2 regions of the Brevibacillus sp. MER 51 genome follow, and region 2 is predicted to be linked to the other one. Evidence: predicted binding sites of a transcription regulator. Region 2 holds the regulator's gene; the other holds the start of a gene.

Region 1 (11,989 bases), on a different contig from region 2:
GACCGGGATTCGATGCGCTGGGAATGGCCTTCCAGTTGTATTCTGTTGTAGAAATGGAAATCAGTGATCATACGACAGTAGAGATGATGGGCAAGGAGCTGCAAGGAACACCGACGGACAAAAACAATCTTCTGTACAAAGTTGCGGCGGGATTGTTTCAAGAAGCTGGTCTCGCCATTCCTGAGCTCGCGATCCGTGCTTCCAGTGATGCCCCCCTGACAAGAGGATTGGGGAGCAGTGCGGCTGCGATTGTAGGTGCACTCGTAGCGGCCAACCATCTCGCTGGAGAACCGTTTACGCGTGAGCAATTGTTTGAAAAGGCAACCCGCCTGGAAGGGCATCCGGATAATGCCGGAGCTTCGATGTTTGGTGGTATTATTGTTGCAACAATGCCGGAAGTACCAGGAGACCCCGTTCCTTATGTGCGATTTTCTGCCCCGGCGGGATTGCAAACTCTCGTCGTGATCCCAGAATTCATGCTCTCGACAGAAAAAGCGCGGAACGTCTTGCCACAGGTGTACAGCAAAGAGGATGTTGTATATAATGTGGGTCATAGTAGTTTGCTAGTTGCTGCACTGGCACAAGGCAGACTCGACCTGATGGGACGGGCAATGTCGGATCGGCTGCATCAGCCGTATCGAGCAAAGCTTGTACCTGGCTTGAACGAAATCCTGGACAAAGCGACTGAACACGGGGCACTCGGGGCTGCTTTGAGCGGCGCTGGACCGACGATCCTCTGTTTCTTCTCTTCGGATGAAGAATTAGAGAAGCTGCGTGCATTTGTGGACAGAGTGATGAAAGGGCACGACATCTCGTACCGCGTGATGATCTTGCAACCGGACGAAAATGGCGTACAGGTAGAAATCCATCAGAGATAGACCATAGTGGATAGGAGTAGCCATGGAGAAGAAACTTGCTTTTCTAGGACCGCGTGGAACGTTTACCGAAGAAGCAGCGCGTATCTTGTCGCTCGGACAAAAGCTATCTTTCGTTCCGTACCCAAGTATTATTGAAGTACTAGACGCTGTTTCCAAAAAGGAAGTGGCATACGGTGTCGTACCGATGGAAAACTCCATTGAAGGAACGGTCAATTCTACACTGGATTGGCTCATTCACGAAGTAGATTTGCCTATTTTGGCGGAGCTTGCACTGCCCATTACGCAAAACTTGCTGGTGGCAAAACGAGAGCATCCATTGCCATTGTCCGCGATTACGAGAGTGCTGTCACATCCTCAAGCGATTGCGCAAAGTCACAACTTTTTGCGTGAGAATTTGCCAGAAGCAGCGATCGAAACGGTAAACAGTACGGCATTGGCTGCAAAATTGGTGAGTGAGCATCCAGAAGAGCCGTGGGCTGCTGTAGGTACTCGATTAAATGTAGAGATCTATCCATTGGAGTTTGCGCGTGAACAAATTCAAGATTATTCGAATAACTACACGCGATTTGTTCTCGTCGGTCTGGAAAGTCTTGATCTGCCGGTTTCCCGCAAGGAAAAGACGACGATACTGGTCACGCTGCCAGAAGATTTCCCGGGAGCATTGTATCAAGTGCTTGCTGCTTTTGCGTGGAGAAAGGTCAACTTGTCTCGCATCGAATCACGTCCGACGAAGAAAGCGCTCGGAAGCTATTATTTTGTCATCGACATTGAGCAGAAGATGGACGACGTCTTGTTGCCAGGGGCGTTTGCGGAGATTGAAGCCATTGGCTGTCAAGTTCGTCAGCTCGGGACATATCCATTTTATATGCATCAGACCAATTCCTAGAGGGATTGGTTTTTTCTTTTTCTGCTCCCTCCCAACAAAGGAATGGCGTCAAGGAGCAAAACGCCCATGACTGCATACGATGTTAGGGAGTTTGGTGCAAGGGAGGAGAAAAACATTGAGAATACACATCGTCCAAAAAGGCGATACGATGTGGAAGATCGCCAAAAGATATGGCGTCGATTACAAAGAACTGTTACGCCTTAATAGTCAATTAAAAACTCCCGATACAATTTATCCTGGAGCGAGAATCAAGATTCCGGCGAAACAAGTTCCTATCCGACCATCGCAAAGAACGACACCCCCGCATCCAATGAGTGAGGCGGCCCCTTATGTGAAAGAAAGACCGATTACGGAAGAGGAAGAGATGGAGGTACCGCAAGAAATTGAAAGGCGGCCAATTGAGCCGGAAGAATCAGGAGAAGTGGAAATCGAATCCAGGGAGGAGACCAGACCTACTCTACCGCCGGCTCCCATTCCTACGAGACCACCCAAAGAGATGCCTAGACCTCCCAAAGAAATGCCAAGACCACCAGTTCCTTCTGTGTCCCCAGAGGTAGTCAGGCCAACGGCACCACCAACATTGCCACCTCCACCACCAACACAGCCGATTCCAAAGCCAACGGAGCCGATCGAAAAACCAATCGAGAAGCCAAGTGAAAAACCGATTGAGAAACCGATTGAGAAACCAACACCGTATAAACCACCGAACATTTCAGGGAATCCAGATGTGCAGCCTCCGGTTCCGCCTGTGCCCATACGCCCACTTATACCGACTCCACCTCCAACCAGAGTGAGCCCGTATATTTATCCACCGGCGATTCCACCGAATCAAAATGTGCCCTACATTCCATATAGACCACCGACTCAGGTCTTGCCCTTACAGCCTACACGACCGCCAGCAAATATATGCCCACCTTGCCCACAGCCGAATTATCCGCAACCACGGGTAAGTCCATTGCAACCGATGCAGCCAAACTACCCACCGCCACGGGTAAGTCCATTGCAACCGATGCAGCCAAACTACCCACCGCCACGAGTAAGTCCATTGCAACCGATGCAGCCAAACTACCCACCGCCACGAGTAAGTCCATTGCAACCGATGCAACCAAACTATCCACCACGGGTAAGTCCGTTGCAACCAATGCAGCCAAACTATCCACCTCCAAGGGTGAGTCCGTTACGGCCGCAGAAGCCGTCTTCAAAGGTGAGCCCACAACAGCAGCACAAGCCACCTTCAAAAGTAAGCCCGCAACAGAAGCTGAAGCCATCGACGAGGGTAAGTCCGGAGCAAGAGCGCAGGCCAATGCCACAGGTGCGTCCATTCCCGCCATTCCCACCGTCGTTCATGCCACCATTCCCACCATTTCCGCCTTGCCCACCGTGGATTAGCCCGTTTGTACCAAATCGACCGATTGTAAGTCCAGAACAAATTCGACCAATCAATCCATTTCCAATCTTCCCACCACACATCAGACCGATGCCGTTTCCTTATCCATGCCCACCACCATTTCCACCCATGCCTTTAAAGCGGCCACGAGCGAAGAAGCCTGTGTGCCCGGAACCAGTTGAGTCATCATCATGTGAGTGTTCTTCTGAAGTCCGGGAGTACAGAGGCCGAAAAGGCAAGTACAATCGTTCTCCACAGGGGATTCACAATAACATGATGTTCCCGCCTTCTCCGTGTATGGCTTCCATGCCTGAACAAGGGGTTTGGCCGAACTGGGGAGATGGGCATGAAGAATCCTCTTCTTACTGAGAGGGTATGGGATGAACAAAGGAATCTTATCTACCATTGAAAAGGCTTTTCGCTGTCAAATCTACGGGGTGAAGCCGAAGCGAAACGTCAACCTGTTAAAAACAGACCGGGGGCATTGGATACTCAAAGGATATAAGCAGGTCGAAAAAGCTGTGTGGGTGACAGAGTTAGCAGATGCACTACATCAGAAGGGCTTTCATCATACGGTGCAATATGTGGCGAATCAGGAAGGGACCAAAATTTTTGCATTTGAAGACCGCCATTACACCGTTATGAAAATGATTGATGGGCATGAAGCAGATAACGCTTCGCTTTTCGATGTTAAAAAAACAGCAGAGACATTGGCACGTTTTCATGTCGCAGCTCAGGGTTTTCCTATTGCTCATTCCTATGCGTATGAAGGAAAACCGGCTCTTTTAGATAAATGGGAGAGCCGCTTGGAATACTTTGAGCGTTTGATGTGGTCGATTGAACAGAAGGGACCCCAGAGCAAACTGGAGCAACTCATTTCCCAACAGGCAGATCATGTCCTTCGGGATGGCAAGGAGCTGCTGGAATCTGCCTACAAACTGCCTCTGACACCAGAAATGTTTTTAGCCATGGAGAGGGGGACGCTCGCGCACAGAGACGTGGCGAGTCATAACTTTTTGCTTACGGAGCGAGGCAATTGCTATTTGATTGACCTTGATACAGTAGGTCATGATCTTCAGCTTGTTGACCTTGTACAATTGATGTCGCGGATGCTATTGATGCAAGAGTACCGCATGGATTCCTTTGTGGAAGCGATGGAAGCCTATAGTAATGTCAACTATTTATCTGATACGCAGATTTGGGCTGTTCATCAATTGCTTCGTTATCCGGATAATTTCTTGCGGGAGGTAACGGGCTTGTATAGTCAGCGCCCAGGTTACCACATGCGGGGGGTCATGCAGCTGATCCAGATGGAAGGCAAAGTGATGGCGAATCGCCAACGCTTCTTAAACGACGGAGAACGAATTTTCTCGCGCTCTCCGTGGGGGCATTACCATTTTGTTGGATAGTCGGATAAAATAAAACATCCCTCTCGTAAGAGGGATGTTTGTGTTGTTGGCAAGCTTACTTGGAAGCAGGCTTGGACAAATCAATCGAGAATTTCGCAAATCCGGATTCCAATACGTTGATGAACTTGATATTGGACAATTTTTCAGCGAATGGTTTCGCGTCAGGAGAAGAAGTGAAGGTAACATTCAGCTTCGCATCTACTGGAGCAAAAGACCAGTTGTTGTCTGCTGCTGGGTCGATATTTTTTTGGTTCAGGATGTAGTCGATTACGATTTGACGGTTTTCATCTGGAGAATCGATTACGATGTTTTTGCCATCCAGACCCGGGAACGCACCGCCGCCGCTTGCACGGTAGTTGTTGGTTACGACGATGAATTTGTCTTCAGGTTTTACTGGTTTGCCGTTATAAGACAGGTTTTTGATGCGGTTTGCATCTTTGTTTGCTACTTTTCCATCTACAGCGTATTTGGATGGCTGTGTAACATCGATTTGATAAGTAACACCGTCGATGACATCAAAGTTGTACGTTGGGAAAGACTCGTTGATGAGTGGTTGCTCATCTGTTTTCTTCGCATCGATTTGGTTGAACTGTCCAGCGGAGCGCTCCAACCATTCTTTCACCGTAGCTCCATCAACCAGAACCGCTTTCAGTGTGTTCGGGTAGATGTACAGGTCAGATACGTTTTTGATGGCGATTGTACCAGCTGGGATATTGGAGTAGTAGCTTACTCCGTTGCGGCCGCCTGCTTTAAATGGTGCACCAGCAGACAGAACTGGAATGCCTTCGTATTCTGTACCCTTCACGTTTTTCTCAACGAACCATTTTTGTGCATTGGTTACGATTTGGATAGATGGGTCATCTTGTACGAGTGCAAAGTAGCTGAAGATCGGGGAAGATGTTTTCCCTACAGCGGAGCGAACCCATTCAACCGTTTTATCGTGATCTTCTTTTACTGCTTCTACGATAGCTTTGTCTGCGTCAGCCAAGGATGCTTTGTTTGCTTTGTCATAGATCGGAACTACTTTTGTAGCAGAATCAGCCACTTTCCATTTTCCGTTTTCTTGTTTCAGCGTAAGGTCGATCACGCCGAGGTGGTTACCCCAGAAGCCAGGCATAACGGCTGGTTTACCGTTGAGCGTTCCTTTTTCTGCATCAATGCCTGGAATTTTATCGAATCCAGGGCCTGGGAATACGGAGTGGGAGTGTCCGAACAGAATCGCATCGATGCCATCTACTTTGCTCAGCTGGTAGCTAGCGTTCTCCAATTGAGGACCACCCTCGATAGGGCCAATTCCGGAGTGAGGAACTGCGATGATGATATCCGCACCTTTTTTCTTCATTTCAGGTACGAATTTGTTGGCAGTTTCCACGATGTCCTTCGCGATTACTTTTCCTTCCAGGTTAGCCTTGTCCCATTGCATAATTTGTGGCGGAACAAAACCGATTACACCTACTTTGAGTTTTACATCTTTGCCGTTCTCATCTTTAAAAGTACGCTCCAGGATTTCGTAAGGAGTGAACATGTTTTTGTCATTGTCAGGGTTTTTGTCCTTGTCGTCTACATAGACGTTGGAGTTTATGTAAGGGAATTTCGCACCTTTCAAGCTGGTGTCCAAGAACTCCAAACCAAAGTTGAACTCGTGGTTACCAATATTGGCAACATCATAGTCCATCAGGTTCATTGCTTTGTAAGCAGGGTGAGTATCTCCAGCTTTCAACGGGTCGATTTTTGCCACGTAGTCGCCCAATGGGTTTCCTTGCAACAAGTCACCGTTGTCGATCAGGATGCTGTTTTTCGCTTCTTCTCTTGCTTTTTTGACCAATGTCGCTGTTTTTGCGAGGCCAAACTCGTCTGTGTTTTTGTCTTGGTAGTAGTCATAGTTAACGATGTTGGTGTGGATATCTGTCGTTTCCAGCAGGCGAAGCTTGAGGACAGAACCTGTTTGCGCGCTTACAGGAGTAAGAGGAAAAGAGAGTGCGCCAACAACCAAAGAAGTGCTGAGGAGAAAAGCGGTCAGCATTTTTTTGTTCGTTTTTTTCATGTTTGAAATGACCTCCATAAGTTTACAATAATGCCAAGCAAAAATAGTTTATCATTAGATTCAAAGGCTGGATAGATGGCGAGATGAAATAGTATATTAATTTTTTGTATTGACAAAAATAAAAAAATATAACGTCAATCCCTCTTTAGTCGCGTATGTCCCTGTTTCTTTGTGGCAATGATAGGAAGAAAAGCCTATGAAGAAGGGGTTCTAAGTGACTGAGAACAAAAAGTGGATGGTATACGCGACGTGGGGTGTAGCTTTAGCTACAGGCGTCGTAGTCGGTATCCTGTTCGTGGGTAATGACGGAAACGATTCAAGTCTTGCGCGCTTACTAAACCATACAGGCAATGCAGATGTAGTTGCGAGTCCGTCGTACGAGTTGGTTTTAGCTCGCCATTATTTGTGCGGGGTGCGAGATGAAGAGCATGTATCCGTTCGTACCAATCAACTGGCAGACGTCATGGGCAATTATAGTGGATGGGAAATTGTACAAGCAGAACCTGTCAAGTTGACCTTAATGAAGCGAGAGCAGGATATTGCGCCAGCGTGCAAAGAGAATGGACATATCGGAATAGCTGCGGACGGCATGCTTACCCTGTTTCATGGTCTGCCTGCTGAACAAGATGTCGTGCAAACTTTTTATCGAATCGATACTGCGAAAATGGAAGCGAGTCTGCCAAAAGAGGAATGGGAGAATCTGAAACGAGGGATTCGCATTCGGAATTTGGCAGAGTATAACAGTGTATTGTCCACCTATGGCGAATACCAATGGAGTGGCCAATGAAAACAGGTGGACCAAAAGAAACCCCTTTCGAGCCTTTCGTGTAACAAACACGGATTGTACTGGAAAGGGATTTTTATTTTCATTGCTATGGATTCAGTTCAACCCCTATGATTTGCCAGCGTTCCCCCGGGACTTCGCGGCGCAAAAGAAACTTCCATGTTCGTCGGAAATTCCCGCCTTCACGGGCGATGTACGCGAGTCGAACAGGAACCTCTATCAAGAGAGGACCACGTTCGTCTGAGGGGATGACAATTTCAGAGGTTCGCACAGACTCGATCGCGGACAGTCCTTTTGGAAGTGTGAAGCCATCTGTTGTCATTCGCATCGCATGAGTGTCATGTTCATGCAAAGCGGTGAGGAAGTAGCCGACCAATTCTTCAGGAGACGCCCCTTTTAGTGTAGTGGCAAGTGCTCCCGAGGCTTTGAGAATCATCATGCTGTGACTAGGATCGGGTTCTGAGCGTCGATGGGTAGAACTGCCAAAAAAGTGGATGCAAAAATGCCCCGGGAATTCATTTCCTTTAATCGCACCAGCACCATGAGGCATTCCGTGCATGGATGCTGCAAAATAAGTACCGTCTACCTCTACCAGAATGGCTCTGCGCTTCCATGACCATTTTCCCTGATAAATGTTTTTCATAATTTGTGTATCCTTGCGCGTCAAGGGTTGAACATCGGCATGGCGACTACCTGCTCTGCGCTGGACATCAAAACGTAGTCCTGTTTCTAAATCAATTACGGTGCCGAACTCCATCCGCTTTAACGTTTTTTTCACCTGCTCCCAAGGAATGGCTTGTGCAAAATGGACTGCTTCTACTGACTTGACCATTTCTTCGATCCGCTGGCGAACATCGTGTGCCAACACATAACGACGAGGCATTTTTTTTTCATAAAGCTGGCCGTCGTGATCATATACATACGTTCGTTTTTTTACGGTCAATGTAGCACGTACCCAGTGCGGGTTATAGGAGGCGACTTCGGTAGCAGAACTCAATATCCGCTTCGTAAATTGTTTTTGATCACGGAAAGACATGGTTGTTTGGAAGGAGGAATCGGGTGACACTGAAACGGTGACCGTGATGTCATTCTTGACTTTGGCAAGCGTAGAGTGCGGCATGGATAGCGCGATTGCGAAAAAGCATATACAAAAAATAAGGACTTTGCTGCGCAAGAACCAACACCTCCACAACTTATCGTTTCAACAATAGGTTTGGCTCATGTGGCGTAAATCTTGGTATCATAACGCCCTTGCGCTTACGCCATACTGATTTCATACGGTGATCGAAGGAGGAGTCTTTAGACCATGTCTACCATGCCTAGAGGTAGCTACAAAGACCAGTTCCATCAGCGTTTGTACGTTCAGTTGAACCAAGGACACAACAAGCTCAATTACCAACAGATCAACAAGATCAAAGAGCACATGCAGAGTGGTGTAGACGAATATGCCCACATGCAGCATGATGTGTCGGATTCACTCGGAATGAACAGACACTAACAGACGCCGTATAACCCGTTCCTTTTATAGGGAGCGGGTTTTTATATATTTTGAACTTGGATACAAAATGGAAATACACGTTCGCTTTTTGGGTGCTTTGTGTTACAGTAGAGAGTAGAATCTTTGCTCACGGAGAGTGGACTATGCGCATTTTAGGAATTGACCCTGGCATTGCGATTGTTGGCTTCGGGGTTGTGGATAAAGAGGGCAGCCAATTGCGTCCCGTCCAATATGGAAGCATTCAGACAGAAGCAGGATTGCCAGTGCCGCTTAGATTAAAACAGATTTTTGAGGCAATGCAGAGCCTTCTGGAAACATATCGTCCCGATGAAATGTCTGTCGAAAAGCTTTTCTTTAATAAAAACGTGACGACGGCATTTACAGTTGGTCAAGCCCGAGGAGTTATTTTGCTTGCGGCAGAGCTGGCTGGTGTGCCGGTCTATGAATACACCCCGATGCAGGTCAAGCAAGCTGTGACTGGATACGGGGGAGCAGAGAAGAAACAAATACAGGAAATGACGAAGCTCCTATTGCGGTTAAAAGAAGTGCCAAAGCCTGACGACGTGGCGGACGCATTGGGCATTGCGATTACGCACGCACAGTTTCGCGCGTTCATTTCCATTTCGGAAGGGGTCAAGAAATGATTGATTTTGTAGAAGGTACACTTAGTTATCTCGATTCGGAATACATAGTTCTCGAAACCGGCGGAATTGGTTATCGACTGTTTTGCCCAAACCCGTACCAGTTCGTTCGGTATGAAGGCAGCAAAACCAAATTGTTTACCCACCATCACGTTCGGGAGGATGCCATCTTGTTGTATGGCTTCGCTACCCGTGACGAACGCGATTTGTTCCGCAAACTGCTTGATGTTAGCGGAATCGGTCCAAAGGGTGGATTAGCTATTCTGGCTGCGGCGACGCCTGAGCAGCTGGTGATGGCGGTTCAACAGGAGAATGTTACCTATTTGACGAAATTTCCGGGGATTGGGAAAAAGACGGCCCAGCGCATTATCCTCGATTTGAAGGATAAATTGGTAGGGTACACACCATCTGCGATTTTGACTGTTGCAGCGGGTGATTTGACAGCAGGCGAACAAGCTGTGTCTGCACTGAACGAAGCACTCGATGCGTTGACTGCACTGGGTTACTCTGATGGTGAACTGCAAAAAATCAGAAACACGCTGTCTGAGAAATCAAAAGAGGGCGATGGTGTAGAAAAGCTCATCAAACAAGGGCTTGCGTTGCTCATGAGGGGGTAGGATTTTGGATTCTCGGATCATCACGACGCATATGAATTGGGAAGAAGATGCGGCGGAGCTGAGCCTCCGTCCTCGTTATTTAAACGAATACATCGGTCAGCAGCATGTGAAGGAAAACTTGAAAATCTTTATTGAAGCGGCCAAGATGCGGAAAGAGTCATTGGATCACGTACTGCTGTACGGTCCGCCTGGACTAGGGAAGACGACTTTGTCGCAAATTATTGCAAATGAGCTGGGTGTGAATATCCGAACGACGTCTGGTCCGGCAATTGAGCGCCCCGGTGATTTAGCCGCGATTTTGACGAATTTGCAAGAAGGCGACGTCCTGTTTATTGACGAGATTCACAGGCTCAACCGAAGTGTCGAGGAAGTTTTGTATCCGGCTATGGAGGATTTTGCGCTGGACATCATTATCGGTAAAGGGCCAAGTGCTCGCAGTGTCCGTTTGGATTTGCCGCCATTTACACTGGTCGGGGCTACGACGCGGGCTGGCATGCTGTCCGCGCCGCTTAGAGATCGCTTTGGGGTCGTTAATCGCCTGGAGTTTTATACAGTCCCGGAACTGACCTTTATCGTTTCACGGGCAGCCGACATCCTGCAGGTCGTCATTCGAGAGGGCGGGGCAGAAGAGATTGCCAGACGTTCACGCGGAACACCCCGGGTGGCAAACCGTTTGCTGAAGCGGGTCCGCGATTTTGCCCAGGTAAAAGGCGAAGGCGTCATTACGACAGAGATTGCCAAGGAAGCGCTGGAAAGATTGCAAGTGGATGCCTGCGGTCTCGATCATATTGACCACAAGCTGTTGCTAGCGATTATTGATCGCTTTGACGGTGGACCGGTTGGACTGGATACGATTGCAGCAACAATCGGAGAAGAGTCACAAACGGTGGAAGATGTTTGCGAGCCATACCTCATGCAGATTGGCTTTATGCAGCGGACGCCGCGGGGGCGGGTTCTTACCCCAAGTGCGTACCAACACTTTGGTCGGGAGATGAAATCGTGAATCCTGTAGCCAAGCTACTCATTATTGGTGGTGCTGCTTTAATCGTAGTCGGTCTTTTGTGGCAGGTAGGTGGCAGATTTTTGCCGCTGGGGCGCTTGCCCGGAGATATCGTGGTAGAAAAGGAAAACGTCAAGTTCTACTTTCCGATCGTGACTTGTATTGTGATTAGCATCGTCCTGTCTCTTGGCATGTATTTATTCCGGCTGTTCAAATAGGGGAAATGTGAAGGCCATCGGAGCTCATCGTTCCGGTGGTTTTTTTGCGTGCGGGCGTTTGGTCCCATTTTACGAAAAAGGCAGGAGATCAGCCTGCGATTGTCGAAAAACAGTGGGAAGACATGCCAATTTTTGTTGTAAATCAGGTGAAGAAAGGACAATGGACGACATGAGAAAGAAATGGATGGGGAAAGTCCTTTCGGTGGGCCTGCTGTCAGTAGTTCTCGTAGGAGGACATGTACCAGCGCAGGCAGCCGGCGACAATATCAGAGTTGCGCTTTTTGTGGATACAGGGCAAGGCTATCGGGGAGTAGTTCCTTCCATTACGCTGACTGCTGAAAATGGAATGGATGTCGTGCTCAATGGACCCGAAGGCAAGACAGATTTACCCGAATTAAAGGGAGATGCAGCTCGTTACCGGGTTGATGAATATCATCTGATCGTTGCCGAAACAGGTGACTGGAATCGCGCACAACAGATTGCACAGCAAATGAGTCAACGAAAATACGAAGGCTCAATCCAGGTGGCTAATCGTAACGGTCAGACCGTCTATCAGGTTGTAAGCGGAACGTATGACACGTATCAAGCTGCTGCAAATCAGGCAAAAACAGTTGCCCAAGCAATCGG
Region 2 (11,989 bases):
GCTTCCTTTCCGAGTATTTCAGCCGCGATCGCTTCCAAACGATTGACAGTTGGGTCCTCTCGGTAAACATCATCACCAACCTCCGCTTCCGCCATTGCCCGAAGCATCTCCTCGGTTGGTTTCGTAACGGTATCACTACGCAAATCAATTTTCATAGATGACTCTCCTTCCACCCTGTTGTCATTCTCTACACATGTCGTAACACTTTCAACATTGCATCCTGAATTCCCTCTTGCTAAGATGGAATGGTAACTTACATACAGTTAGGGGATTTGACCTGTGAAACTAAAAATCACTCGTAACGCTGCCAAACAATTGGCTCCAATTATCGAGCAAGAAGAAGACAAAGAATTGAAACTGCGCGTTTATATTACTCACGCTCATGGTGATCATGCCCACTACGGACTCGCTCTGGACAAGCCAACAGAAGAAGATGTGGTGATCTCGACTGACAAAGAGATCGATGTGATCGTGAAAAAAGATGAGCCATTACTGGATGGCGTTGTCATTGATTACCTCTTCTTGCCGCAAGAAGGATTTGTGATTACCAACCCTTCTAAAGGGAACACAGGCGACCACTAAGATTGTACAGATAAACCCTCTGCTTTTTACAGGCAGAGGGTTTTCTTTGATGAATCGATTCTTATTCGTCAGTAGCCATGGTGTACAGCGCTGTCGGTAAATCTTTCAGCAACGGTGAAGAAACATCATCAACCTGCGTCATAACAAGCCGATGGACCGGACGTGTCATCGCGACGTACAACAGTTTCGCATCCCATTCATTATTTTGATAGGCATCCACATCCAGTATAATGACCACATCGAACTGCAAGCCTTTTGTTAAAAAAGCAGGCATGACGGTTACGCCACCGGGAAATTGGTTATCCTTGCTGCCTAACAGAGTCAGATCAGCTATTTTGTCTTGCAAGCCTTTATGGGCTTTTTTACTCGCTTGTATGGTTTTCGCTACGATGGCAATCGTTTTGAAGCCTTCCGACTGGTAGGCAGCCACACGCAAAGAGATGTCCTCCCACAGTTGCGCTCGTGAACGAGCCTTGACCATGATTGGTTTTTCACCATGTCGCAAAACCGGTTTTGCCAATACCGTCTCAGGCAATTCAATTTGCCGCAACACTTCATTGGCGCAGCGCATGATCTCAATTGTGGAACGATAACTTTGCGACAACGTATAATAAGAAGGAAACAGCTGGGCAAAAATCCCCTTCGTCAACTCTTCCCAGGTAAGAATCCCCCGGTAGCTATGAATGCCTTGCGCAATATCTCCCACGATTGTGAGCGAGTTTCGCTTGGTTGCCAATGCAATGACGGCTATTTCTAACGCACTCAAGTCTTGTGCTTCATCCACGACCGTATGATCAAAATGCTCCGCTTTATTCATTCCTTCAACAATATGCTGCAAGTATAGCAATGGAGCGATATCTTCCGGCTCCAATCTCTCCTCTGCAAACAGCGCAGCACTAGACTGCGTCACATCACGCACCACTTCGTCTGAAATATCAGCAGGTACGAGCTTGCGCAGCAATTCCTCGTCAGCAATCAATTCGCGATAAGCTGCGAAAATTTCCAGTCTTGGAAATGAAGTCAGGTACGTATCCAGGATTTGCTCCAGCATTTTCTCGAATTTGTACAAGCCTTCTTTGTCCAAATCGACTTTTCGTTCTCGCAAATGGGCAAATAATTGCTTGTTCATTTCTTGTTTCAAATGCTTACGAAGAGCTTCTACCCGTCGATGATACGGCATATTGGCGAATTGCTCCAAGAAGCATTGGCGAATAAAATCACCCGGAATGGAAAAGACTTGTTTCGTTTTATTGTATAAAAAGCTGAGTTTCTTAAAAGGAATTCTCGTTTCGACGATATGCCGGATATATTGCTCCAGCGCCTCCCGACAAGCGAGCGATCCTTTGAAGCGAAGCCTGTTTCGCGTTATTTCTTGCTGGCGCTCATCCTGCCCCTCTTCAAAGAACAATTGCAGAGGCTTATCCGGACTCACGATTCTCCATCCTTTTGGCAGCAGAGGTTTCACGAGACGCGCTGCCCAATCCACAAAGGTAGACTGGTGAACGTCATCGACTCCCAGCTCAGGCAAAACCTCGGATATATAGGTAAGAAACATCCGGTTTGGTGCGAACACCATGAATTTTTTGGACATCATGGAATCCTGGTAGTTATATATCAAATAGGAGAGTCGGTGCAGCGCAATGGTCGTTTTTCCGCTCCCCGCTACTCCTTGCACAACGATGGGCCGTTCTTTTTCCGCCCGGATAATATCATTTTGCTCGGATTGAATCGTAGCGACGATGTCTTTTAGCCTGCTATCGTTCGCATGATTCAGATTGGCTGCCAAAAATTCATCAATGAAGCCCTCTTGCAAAAACTCGTCTGGATGCCCCATTTCGCGGTTAATCGTTTCTTTTACCGCTCCATCATAGATGCCGACGATCTTACCGTCTTCAATCGCAAAATTACGCTTTAAGCGAACTTCACCACGTACGATCTCTCGTCCCATTCGATAAAACGCGTCTTTGCTCTCACCGGAATAGTAAAGACTGGCGATAGGCGCACGCCAATCCACGACGACAGAGTCAAACGTATCGCTGCGTACAATTCCCCGTTTTCCTATGTAGACCTGATCCAGCTCGTAGATCTCATCTTTCAGGAAGTCCACTCTGCCGAAATAAGGCTTCTCTCGCCCCTGATCTTCCAGGTAACGCAAATCCTTTGCCTTTTTATAGTTAACGACCTGTTTCACATAGTCATCTGTCGCCTCGCGAATATCATTGCGAAGCTGTTCCATTTCTTCGTCAATCGCCGAAATCGTTTCATCCAGCTTTTTTTGTTCCCATTCATAATCACGATGCTGTGTACTCACCTTCATTCCTCCTCACATGTATCGTGTCCATTGAACGTATCAGGACCATTGCCTACCCAGCCATATTCCAAACGCACAAGAAAGTAGCCCGACTCCCAAACTGAGAAGAGCGTACAAAGTGCCACGCAACAGGTGGCCTTCTCCCCAAAAAGTGACCACTTCCAAGGAAAAGCTAGAGAAAGTCGTAAATCCTCCCATGACCCCCGTTGCAAATAAGAGGTAGAGTGTTGGAGATAATATGCCACGTTCTTTCCCCAGCACGAACAAGATGCCGATGATCAACGATCCACAAACATTGGCGATCCAGGTTCCCCATGGCCATCCTGGCTGATTCGCAAGCAAAGACAATAGGTAGCGCAAAAGAGAGCCAACTGCTCCTCCAACCGCTACAGCTATCCACGCCATCGCTTTCCCTCCCTGGCTATCAAAGCGTTATGTATGTCACAGAAAAAGACACCCTAGCGTCAAGCGAGGATGTCTGTCGTATCAGTAATTGTTATCTTACTGTTTTGGCTTATTTTCTTCAAGGTCTTCCACATAACGGATGGAATCCAAATTTGCTCTCAATGAAAGCTTAACGGCGTCAATGTACTTTTGGCGCAATGCTTTTTGTTCGAGCTTTTCTTCTTCAGTCAAACCTTCTTCGCGAGATTTTTTGACCAATTCATTAATGCGTTTAATTTCTGCGTCAGATACCACTGCTGGTTCCTCCCACTCTGTAGTAGTGCCGCTTCATTATACCACATTCGAATGATCCCGCAAGACAGCCGAACACTTACGGCATATCAGGCATGATCAGAGTCTGACCCGGGTAAATCCTGTTGCTATCCAAACCGTTCGCTTCCTTGATTTCTATGATATAGTCACGAACATCTGTATGCTGATCTGAGTAGCGAACGGCTAACGACCATAGGCTATCTCCGGATTGTACGGTTACCTCAATGCCTTGTGGCTCCTCCATTGGCGAAGAAGCAAACACTAGTTCGGTCAACAAGTAAAAAAAGAGAATAAATGTAATAAGAAACAAGAGAGCTTGACCTCTCGTGATACCAAAACGAACACGACGTTCTTCTTTTTTCTCGAAACGATTACGTACAGTCGATGAATTCATGATAATGGCCCCCTTACAAACATACGTTCTGTCCTCTTGTAAACTCATAATAAATGAGAACATACGTTCATGTCAACAATGAATCGAACTTATGTTTGTCGAACGCAAGCTCCCATGGTATAATATAGGAAAATATGTTCGAGAAATCAGGGGTGTCTTTCTATGTCAAAATTATCGAGTAGACAACAAGCCATCATCGAGTTCATACGAAAGGAAGTTCGTGATAAAGGATATCCGCCTTCTGTACGTGAAATTGGAGAGGCTGTCGGACTCGCTTCCAGCTCAACGGTACATGGTCATTTGGCACGTTTAGAGAAAAAAGGCCTCATCCGTCGAGACCCTACCAAACCTCGCGCCATCGAATTGCTATCAGATGAAGATCGTTTTCAAGACAATTTCGAAGACTCTGTCGTCCGTGTGCCCGTAATCGGAAAAGTAACTGCTGGACAACCGATTACAGCCATTGAGGATGTGGAAGAATACTTCCCGCTTCCAGACAATATCGTGACTTCAGACAAGGTCTACATGCTGCGTGTCTCCGGGAACAGTATGATTGATGCCGGAATTCTCGACGGAGATTACGTCATTGTTCGCCAACAACACGTAGCGAACAATGGTGACATTGTCGTAGCCATGACAGAAGAAGACGAAGCGACCGTCAAAAGATTTTTCAAAGAAAAGAACCACTTCCGACTCCAACCGGAGAATGCCACAATGGAACCGATCATTCTGGAGCATGTCACCATTCTCGGTAAAGTCATCGGTGTCTATCGCCTCATTCACTAGTTTCCACGTAAAAAAGGACAGCCTCGGCTGTCCTTTTCGTTTTCTATATGTTATCTGGCGATAAAAAACCAGATGATCATCGTAACTTGCAAGATGACTTTTACGACCGCACTACCCAAAAATCCGATCAGTGAACCTACCCCTGCTTTCACTGCTCGCTCCATCGATTGCTTCTGCACCATTAACTCTACGAGAACGACGAATACAAACGGCAAGATCAGCATACCAAACGGTGGAAACACGAAAATCCCGAGGATAATTCCGACCGCAGCGGCAATGGACGACCACTTTGACCCCCCATACTTTTTCACGAAGTACATGTTCGTCAGCAAGTCAGCACCGTAAAGTAGAATGCTTAGAACGACCATTCCCCACCAAAAGGATGCCGGCAATCCCGCTCCCGGATCTGCAATAAAAAAGTGATAGAGTAAAAAGCCCGCCCACAGCAAGATCGTATCAGGTAAAACGGGTAAGAAAATTCCTGCGATGCTAAGCAAGAACAACAACACAACTACGACCCACAAAAATATTTCCATCCACTACACTCCCTTCATTTAGGTATACGAGTGATTACCGATTTCGTTGCGTACTTATTCACTTTTGTCTAAACTATTTTAAAAGAAAGTAGACATGGAGGTTGTCTCATGAGAAATTGGCATGATCTCTCTTACCTGGGCAGAGGAACAATACGCCAAAAAGCGGCGTTGGAAGCAATTCAACAGACGCACCTCATGGAAGTACTATCCGATTACCGTCCAGTGCTTGCCGGAACCATCCCATTGAACATTGACGTTGTAGGAAGTGATCTGGATATTATTTGCGAGAGTCATGATTTGCATCAGTTTGAGCAGGTTGTTCGTAAAGCGTTTGGCTGTTTGCCTGGATTTGAAGTGACTCAACTAGATATAAAAAGTATCCCCACGTGCGTTATCTCTTTTTTCACAGCTGACTTTTGGTTTGAATTGTTTGCTCAACCGTTAGCTGTCGAAAAGCAAAATGCCTATCGTCATATGGACATCGAAGCACGATTGCTAGAAATAGGGGGCATGGATGCATACCAACACATCAGAGCTCTGAAGCAAAGCGGCATCAAAACCGAGCCTGCATTTGCTCGATACTTTCATATTCCAGGTAGTGATCCATTTGAGGCCTTGTTGCAATTGGAATCGTTAACCGAACAGGAATTACGTGAAAGAGTTCATCTCCTACGAAAGGATTAATCTTCAATCAAAGAGCCGACCATAAGTGCCCCTTCACGATTGTGATCTAGAGCATCTTCTCTTTCTGCTAAGCGAAAGTACCGTCAGAGGCGCATTCACTGCCAGCATCGACACTTCAGACACTTTTCTTGCCCAGCCTCGGGGAGCCTCCTTCGTTCACGAAGCCTCTTCCTTCCTTGGGATGTGAACAGGATGTTCCACTCAAAATACGATAGCCCTATGGACCTTTTCAGGTGTTACCATAGCCCGGAACCTACACACATATATACAAATCCACGCCCTACAAGGTATTCCGCAAAAAAACTTGCCCTTACTTGTGGTATGGTTCAGCGCGAATGCATTGATCATTTTGTAGCTGCTCTTCTCATCGGCAGCCCACGACGGCACTAACCCCCATCTCAACTAACCCATACGTCGCTTGCCACGGTCAGAAATAATCGCTGGAATGAACTGACCCGGTGCAATATTGTACCGTGGCTTTGCTCCCATTTTTCCAAGTTCGTTACGAGAGTAAAACGACCGCACATGCTTTTCCCTCAGATCCTTCCATACTGGACGCCTGCTTTTCTCTTCTATTTTACTGTTTCACCTGACGCGTCATTTCAAACCTTCTATGCGTGTGAAGTAAGCGGAAAACGAAAATGTTCTGCCTCTATTTTTAACGAGGGTCGAACAAATAAGACATCATCGGTCGTTGTCATCCATGCAGATTGGATCTTTTTATTCTCACTATCCGGCATGAAGTGAAATTGAATGTTTGAAGTCTCAGCCGTTACCAAATGAGAGATGACCGCTTCTATATCAACTGGTTCTTTGCTTACAAGATCAAATACATGCAGTTGGTCGTCTTCTCGTTCAAATAAGACAATCACATCCTCCTCTTCGAGATAATAGATCGCATCCCGAAAAACAAGCAAAAAGTAAAACATCAACAGATGCTCGCTATCCTTCACGCCTAGTCTCGATGAAACGGGGATTCTTTTAGCAGCAAATTCCTTCATAATAGTAAAATCAGCCTCATTATCGACATCCAGCTTACGTAAGGCCAATTTTTGTCCCACTTGCTTTTTCAAATCGGATGCCAATAAACGAAAACTACTTTCCAGTACTCTCTCAAACCCGAACTTCGGATAAAAATCGAGCACGGTATCATTGGCATACAAATATATAAAATCGTATTCCTTCTCCCATGTTTCAAGAATATGATTCATCAATTTCGCTGCCAAGCCTTGGTTGCGATAGGCAGGATGCGTCATGACCGTTCCGATCTGAAGTGCTTTATACTCTTTCCCATTGCATGTCACGATCATCTTACTGGCAGAAGCGTTCGCAATAACCTGTTCCCCATCCAAATAGGAATAGCAAACATAGTTGTCGTTCCAAAAACCCTTGTTATCCCATTCTTTAAAATCGAGCTGAAAGATCTGCTTGGCAAGGTTATTAAAGCTTTCCTTGTATGTTTCGATATGCTTGTAGTCGCTAATCAATCGATATTCACCCATGTAAAAACCTCCCATTCCATTGTTTGTGCTGTTTGTCATCATTCATTCCTCTTCAGCAATCCCTTCTTTCCAAATAAAAAAGACCACAAGAAGAATTCTCTTCTCATGGTCAAATTAATCGTTGTGATGAAGATACCTACCCCGAACAGAATAGATACCGTACTCAAACGTGAAATTTGTTTAAATGAGATACAATGCCTTCTAATCGCTTTTGAAAAAGGTATAAAAAAGAAACAAAGGGGCGCCCTTCATTTGACCTTTTCCCATATAAAATTCATTCGAATTTTACTTAGCGATTATCAGTTTCATCATACTCAATCAAAACCTCTTTTCACATTAGATACCACCACTATATGTGACTTTCAAAAGATTGTAAATAAGCATTCCATATCTCCTTACATTTTTGTAAGTATCGTTACACAAACAGGCCATTTTCTTATATAATTCAAATAGCCCCTTTCAAAAAAGGGGGACACCGTTTTTAAAATGGACCTCGAGGGGGGTGTACGAATGGCGAATGCACTCAATTTGCCACATACCGCAGCGGCTCATGCAAAGCCTAGAAATAGTAAGGCGATACTTTGCATGAGGTGGTCTTCCGTTTAAACGAATCATCGCCTTCATTTGCGTATCTCATTTCCTATTTCTTGGCTTTGCCCCTTATTTGCCTATCTATAAATAAGGAGCGAGCAGAAATGAAATGTGTAAAAGCAAACTTAATCCTTCCTGAATCGTTACTCGCGGAAATTCAAAAGTACGTGCAAGGAGAAACCATCTATATTCCAAAGACAAAAGTGACCCATCAAAAATGGGGGACGCGCACCGGCGGGAGAAAACTCCTGGATGAGCGGAATACGGCTATTAAAAGCAGCTTTCGGGCCGGGACGGCTATTTCTCAGTTAGCGGAGGAATACTTTTTGTCTACCGAGACGATTAAAAAAATCGTGTATACCAAATAGACGTTTATAAAGCACTGACGACTTTTCCATTTAAGTTGTCAGTGCTTTTTTATGGCGAGTTTTTTTGGGAAATGTCCTCTCCCTTTCTCTTCGCTTGCAAACACGTTAAAGTAAAGAAGAACCCACCAAACAAGACAGAAACAGGAGGAACCGCAAGATGGAACCTTTTATCCATACGCATCAATATCACTTCATTAAATCACGCGTTCAAGCAATCATGAACGCCTATGCGACCAGTACAGATGTCAACGTGATTCGTGCTCGCAAAGAAATCGCCCATGAAGAAATCTTTCAATTGTTCCCAAACATGACGGAAGAACAAAAAGAGATTTTACAACCGATTGACTCGATTAAAGAAAAGGCAGAAGGAAAACAATTTTTGCATCAACTTTCACCATTTGTGATTCCCTTCCCTGCTCTCACAGAGTCTTCCATTAAGAAGCTCTTTCCGAAAGTAAAGAAGTTGAAAGTCTCGAATTTAGCTGAGATCGATTTTTCCGAAATCTCTTATGTGAGCTGGCTAGACACCTCTACAGAAAAGAAATTTATTGTTGCTTACCACGAAGGAAAACTGGTTGGCATACATGGACAGTTTACAATAGTAAACAAAAAAGGCGTTTGTGCGCTCTGTAATCGCTTTGAGGAAATCGGCATGTTCGTCCTTGAAGCCAAAGGTTCTGGGGATGGAACGTATTTGAAAAAAGGAAACTACATTTGCCAAGACAGTGTGACGTGCAATCAAAATATCATTTCGCTGGATAAGCTGAACGATTTTATCTCTCTTATGGTGAAATAAGTCTGCAACGAAAATGAAAAAGCCGTCTGGTCTCCATGCCAGGCGGCCTTTCCTATGTTCCTTACTTGATCTCGGTGAGACTTTCTTCCAAACGATCCCATGTTTGGGTGATGCCCTCTAGCATGCCCATGTCCATAACAGTTTTGAGAGCTTCCGCAGATACATACTCAGAACGGTTGACCAGCTTCGTCTTGCCACCCAAATCGATGAATTCCATCATAACCTCTGTCGAAGGCATGGCATCATTTATGTTGCCTTCTGCATCTGAAAAGTAATCGGTATAGACAATTTTCTCGGGCTCAACAATCTCCTTATAAACGCCTTTGCCCCAAGATTCCATTCCGTAAAAATCACCTTGGTTCTTATCGACGCACTTCATGCAGTAGTGCCAAACACCGCCTGGTCGGAAATCAACATGACAAACCGGGAGTTCCCAGCCTTTCGGTCCCCACCAACGCTTGAGATGCTCAGGCTCCTTAAACATCTTGAACACCAGATCTCTAGGCGCGTCGAATACACGCTCCAGTACCAGCACCCGCTCGTTCTCTACCCTTGAAATCATTGCGTTTCTTGACATAGTAATTCCTCCTCATTCATTAGAATGGATCTCAATCATTTTCTTTGTTTTGCAGTTCCCGCAAATAGTCTTCCAGATTATCGAATCTCTCTTCCATAACACGCTGGAATGACTTCACCCAAGAATCCAGCGCTCGGAAGGGCTCGGGCCTGAGTTTGTAAAATCGGCGATTGGCTTCGGCCTTCACATCCACGATACCGTTGTCACTCAGCACCTTCAAATGCTTCGAGGCTTGGGGCTGGCGAAGCCCCAGTTGGTCAGCGATTTCCCCTACAGTCAGAGGGCCTTCGCGCAAAAGTTCGACGATTTTCATACGATTTGGTTCAGCCAAAGCACTCAGCGTCGCCATGTCCATGCCCGGATTCATCCCTGACATGTCACTCACCTCGTTACATGATGGATTCTACGTTCATCTCATCCCCTTCAGCGTTATTGTGATCGTCTTGTTAGGTAAAATATACACCAAAGGGAATATTCCTGTAAAGGAATATTTAAAAGGATTTTACAAGTTATTTTGTTAGTGATTAATCAATCACAAATGGTCAACATTTATTTGATGGGAGCACGATTCTGCAAATGCTGGATGGTTGCTGTTATTCCCTCCTCGAAATTCGTCGCTGGGATCGGTCCAATCAGCCGTTTATATTTTTCTCCGCTAAGGATCAAAGGTTTTTCAGTTAAGTACAGCATCTCGACAACCTCCTTCATCACCGGGACGAACATCCCCAACAAAGACAAACCAATTTTCCCAAGTGGAATGACAGGTTTTGCGGTGCCACTTGCTTTTTGGGCGATTCGGACAATATCTCGACCGGAAATGATGCCTCCACCTGGGATGTGCCAATTTTGTCCATAAGCAAACTCACGGCAGGCCAACTCTACAATCATCTTCGCCGCATCCGGTAAATAAACAAACTCGCGAGGAACATGCATGTTCCCAATGAAAAGACCAGGTTTTCCAGCCGCAATAGCCTCAAGTGTGGAACCTAAATACGATGCTTGATTAGCAGTGGGTCCATAATAATCCGGTAATCTGACAATCATCGTTCGCGCATGATCCCACCGACTGCTAAACAGCATCTGTTCAAATGCCAACCTGATTTTTCCTTTCTTCGTATGCGGTTGCTTTGGATGCTCCTCCGTCACTGGTTCCATCTGCTTTTTCCCGTATAGATAAATGCCGTCTACTGCTACAACCTTCAAACCTCTCTTGTTTGCGGCTTCCATGATCGCTTCGCCAAGTGGGATCAGCTTATTCACCATCTCATGGTAAGGGACGTTTGCACAATGGAAGAGTACATCCGCTCCTTCCGATGCAGCTATGATGTCTTGAGACCGGAATGCATCTCCGACGGCCAGTGACAAATGTACTGGATTCCCCAGCTCTGACGCCATTTGTTCTAGCTTTTGTCGAGATCGCCCAAAAGCAATCGTTTCAATCCCTCGATTGATGAGCTCTTCCAAAATTGCCGCTCCCGTTCCGCCTGTTGCCCCGACTACAATCGCTTTTTTCATTCGGATCATCTCCACTCGTTTTATTTTGTGATTGATCAATCACTAACTAGTTTGAACTATAACGCTTTAGTTAGTGATTAGTCAATAACTAATTCTCGCAATTTTTCTCAGCTACACCTCCATCAATTCTGGCATGTCCAAAGCCGCTGAAATGTTACACAGCATTCCTCTTGCCAAGAAAATAAGCGTTCTCTCTTCCGGATTCGCGATGCCCGCTTTGCGAAAAGCTGTTAGGACAATCTGACGAACCTCCCGAAATGCTTCGCGCATTGCCTCACGAATCAAAGGCTCTTGAATCGTCTGAGCCTGCATTTGAAGCAGTATTTCATTTTGATGGGATGCCAAAATCTTTTCATATGTCTTGATTAAATCTGTTTCCAACTGCTCTTTGGATGCGGACTCCACAACGAGACGGAAAGAGTCAATGATCCGTTCCCATGACGCCTCTAATGCTGCCAGTAACAACGCTTCCTTCGATGCAAAAAACTTGAAAATATACGGCTGGGAAATCTTTGCACGCTCTGCAACCTGCGCTGTCGTTGCCCGGAAATATCCGATTTCAGCAAAAACCTCAATGGCCGCAGAAACGATTTCCGTTTTACGATTGACTGACGTCATTGCAGGATCGCC

Evidence for each region. The regulator LexA, encoded in region 2, represses DNA repair genes until DNA is damaged. The targets are predictions, from matches to a motif close to CGAACATATGTTCG.
Region 1: the regulator LexA is predicted to act here: its motif matches at 8,957-8,970, upstream of ruvC (crossover junction endodeoxyribonuclease RuvC).

Annotation. Positions count from the first base shown of each region.
Region 1 is NZ_JAMAUS010000002.1:248,339-260,327, reverse strand. Features, by position in the region: gene thrB (homoserine kinase) at 1-878, shown strand, start outside; gene pheA (prephenate dehydratase) at 901-1,764, shown strand; partial or broken gene M3630_RS31120 (LysM peptidoglycan-binding domain-containing protein) at 1,844-1,966, shown strand; gene M3630_RS05620 (hypothetical protein) at 2,092-2,520, opposite strand; gene M3630_RS05615 (hypothetical protein) at 2,680-3,153, shown strand; gene M3630_RS05610 (phosphotransferase) at 3,532-4,560, shown strand; gene M3630_RS05605 (bifunctional 2',3'-cyclic-nucleotide 2'-phosphodiesterase/3'-nucleotidase) at 4,616-6,604, opposite strand; gene M3630_RS05600 (BofC C-terminal domain-containing protein) at 6,819-7,391, shown strand; gene M3630_RS05595 (hypothetical protein) at 7,477-8,562, opposite strand; gene M3630_RS05590 (hypothetical protein) at 8,695-8,886, shown strand; gene ruvC (crossover junction endodeoxyribonuclease RuvC) at 9,030-9,530, shown strand; gene ruvA (Holliday junction branch migration protein RuvA) at 9,527-10,144, shown strand; gene ruvB (Holliday junction branch migration DNA helicase RuvB) at 10,149-11,147, shown strand; gene M3630_RS05570 (DUF2905 domain-containing protein) at 11,144-11,362, shown strand; gene M3630_RS05565 (SpoIID/LytB domain-containing protein) at 11,523-11,989, shown strand, end outside.
Region 2 is NZ_JAMAUS010000001.1:759,560-771,548, forward strand. Features, by position in the region: gene ltaE (low-specificity L-threonine aldolase) at 1-155, opposite strand, end outside; gene M3630_RS02870 (HesB/IscA family protein) at 280-582, shown strand; gene M3630_RS02875 (HelD family protein) at 644-2,893, opposite strand; gene crcB (fluoride efflux transporter CrcB) at 2,933-3,298, opposite strand; gene M3630_RS02885 (DUF896 domain-containing protein) at 3,395-3,592, opposite strand; gene yneA (cell division suppressor protein YneA) at 3,669-4,004, opposite strand; gene lexA (transcriptional repressor LexA) at 4,167-4,790, shown strand; gene M3630_RS02900 (DUF456 domain-containing protein) at 4,841-5,326, opposite strand; gene M3630_RS02905 (DUF4269 domain-containing protein) at 5,435-6,010, shown strand; partial or broken gene M3630_RS02910 (SOS response-associated peptidase family protein) at 6,347-6,537, opposite strand; gene M3630_RS02915 (GNAT family N-acetyltransferase) at 6,622-7,512, opposite strand; gene M3630_RS02920 (CD3324 family protein) at 8,208-8,471, shown strand; gene M3630_RS02925 (FusB/FusC family EF-G-binding protein) at 8,629-9,267, shown strand; gene M3630_RS02930 (SRPBCC domain-containing protein) at 9,329-9,844, opposite strand; gene M3630_RS02935 (ArsR/SmtB family transcription factor) at 9,876-10,220, opposite strand; gene M3630_RS02940 (SDR family NAD(P)-dependent oxidoreductase) at 10,394-11,359, opposite strand; gene M3630_RS02945 (TetR/AcrR family transcriptional regulator) at 11,471-11,977, opposite strand.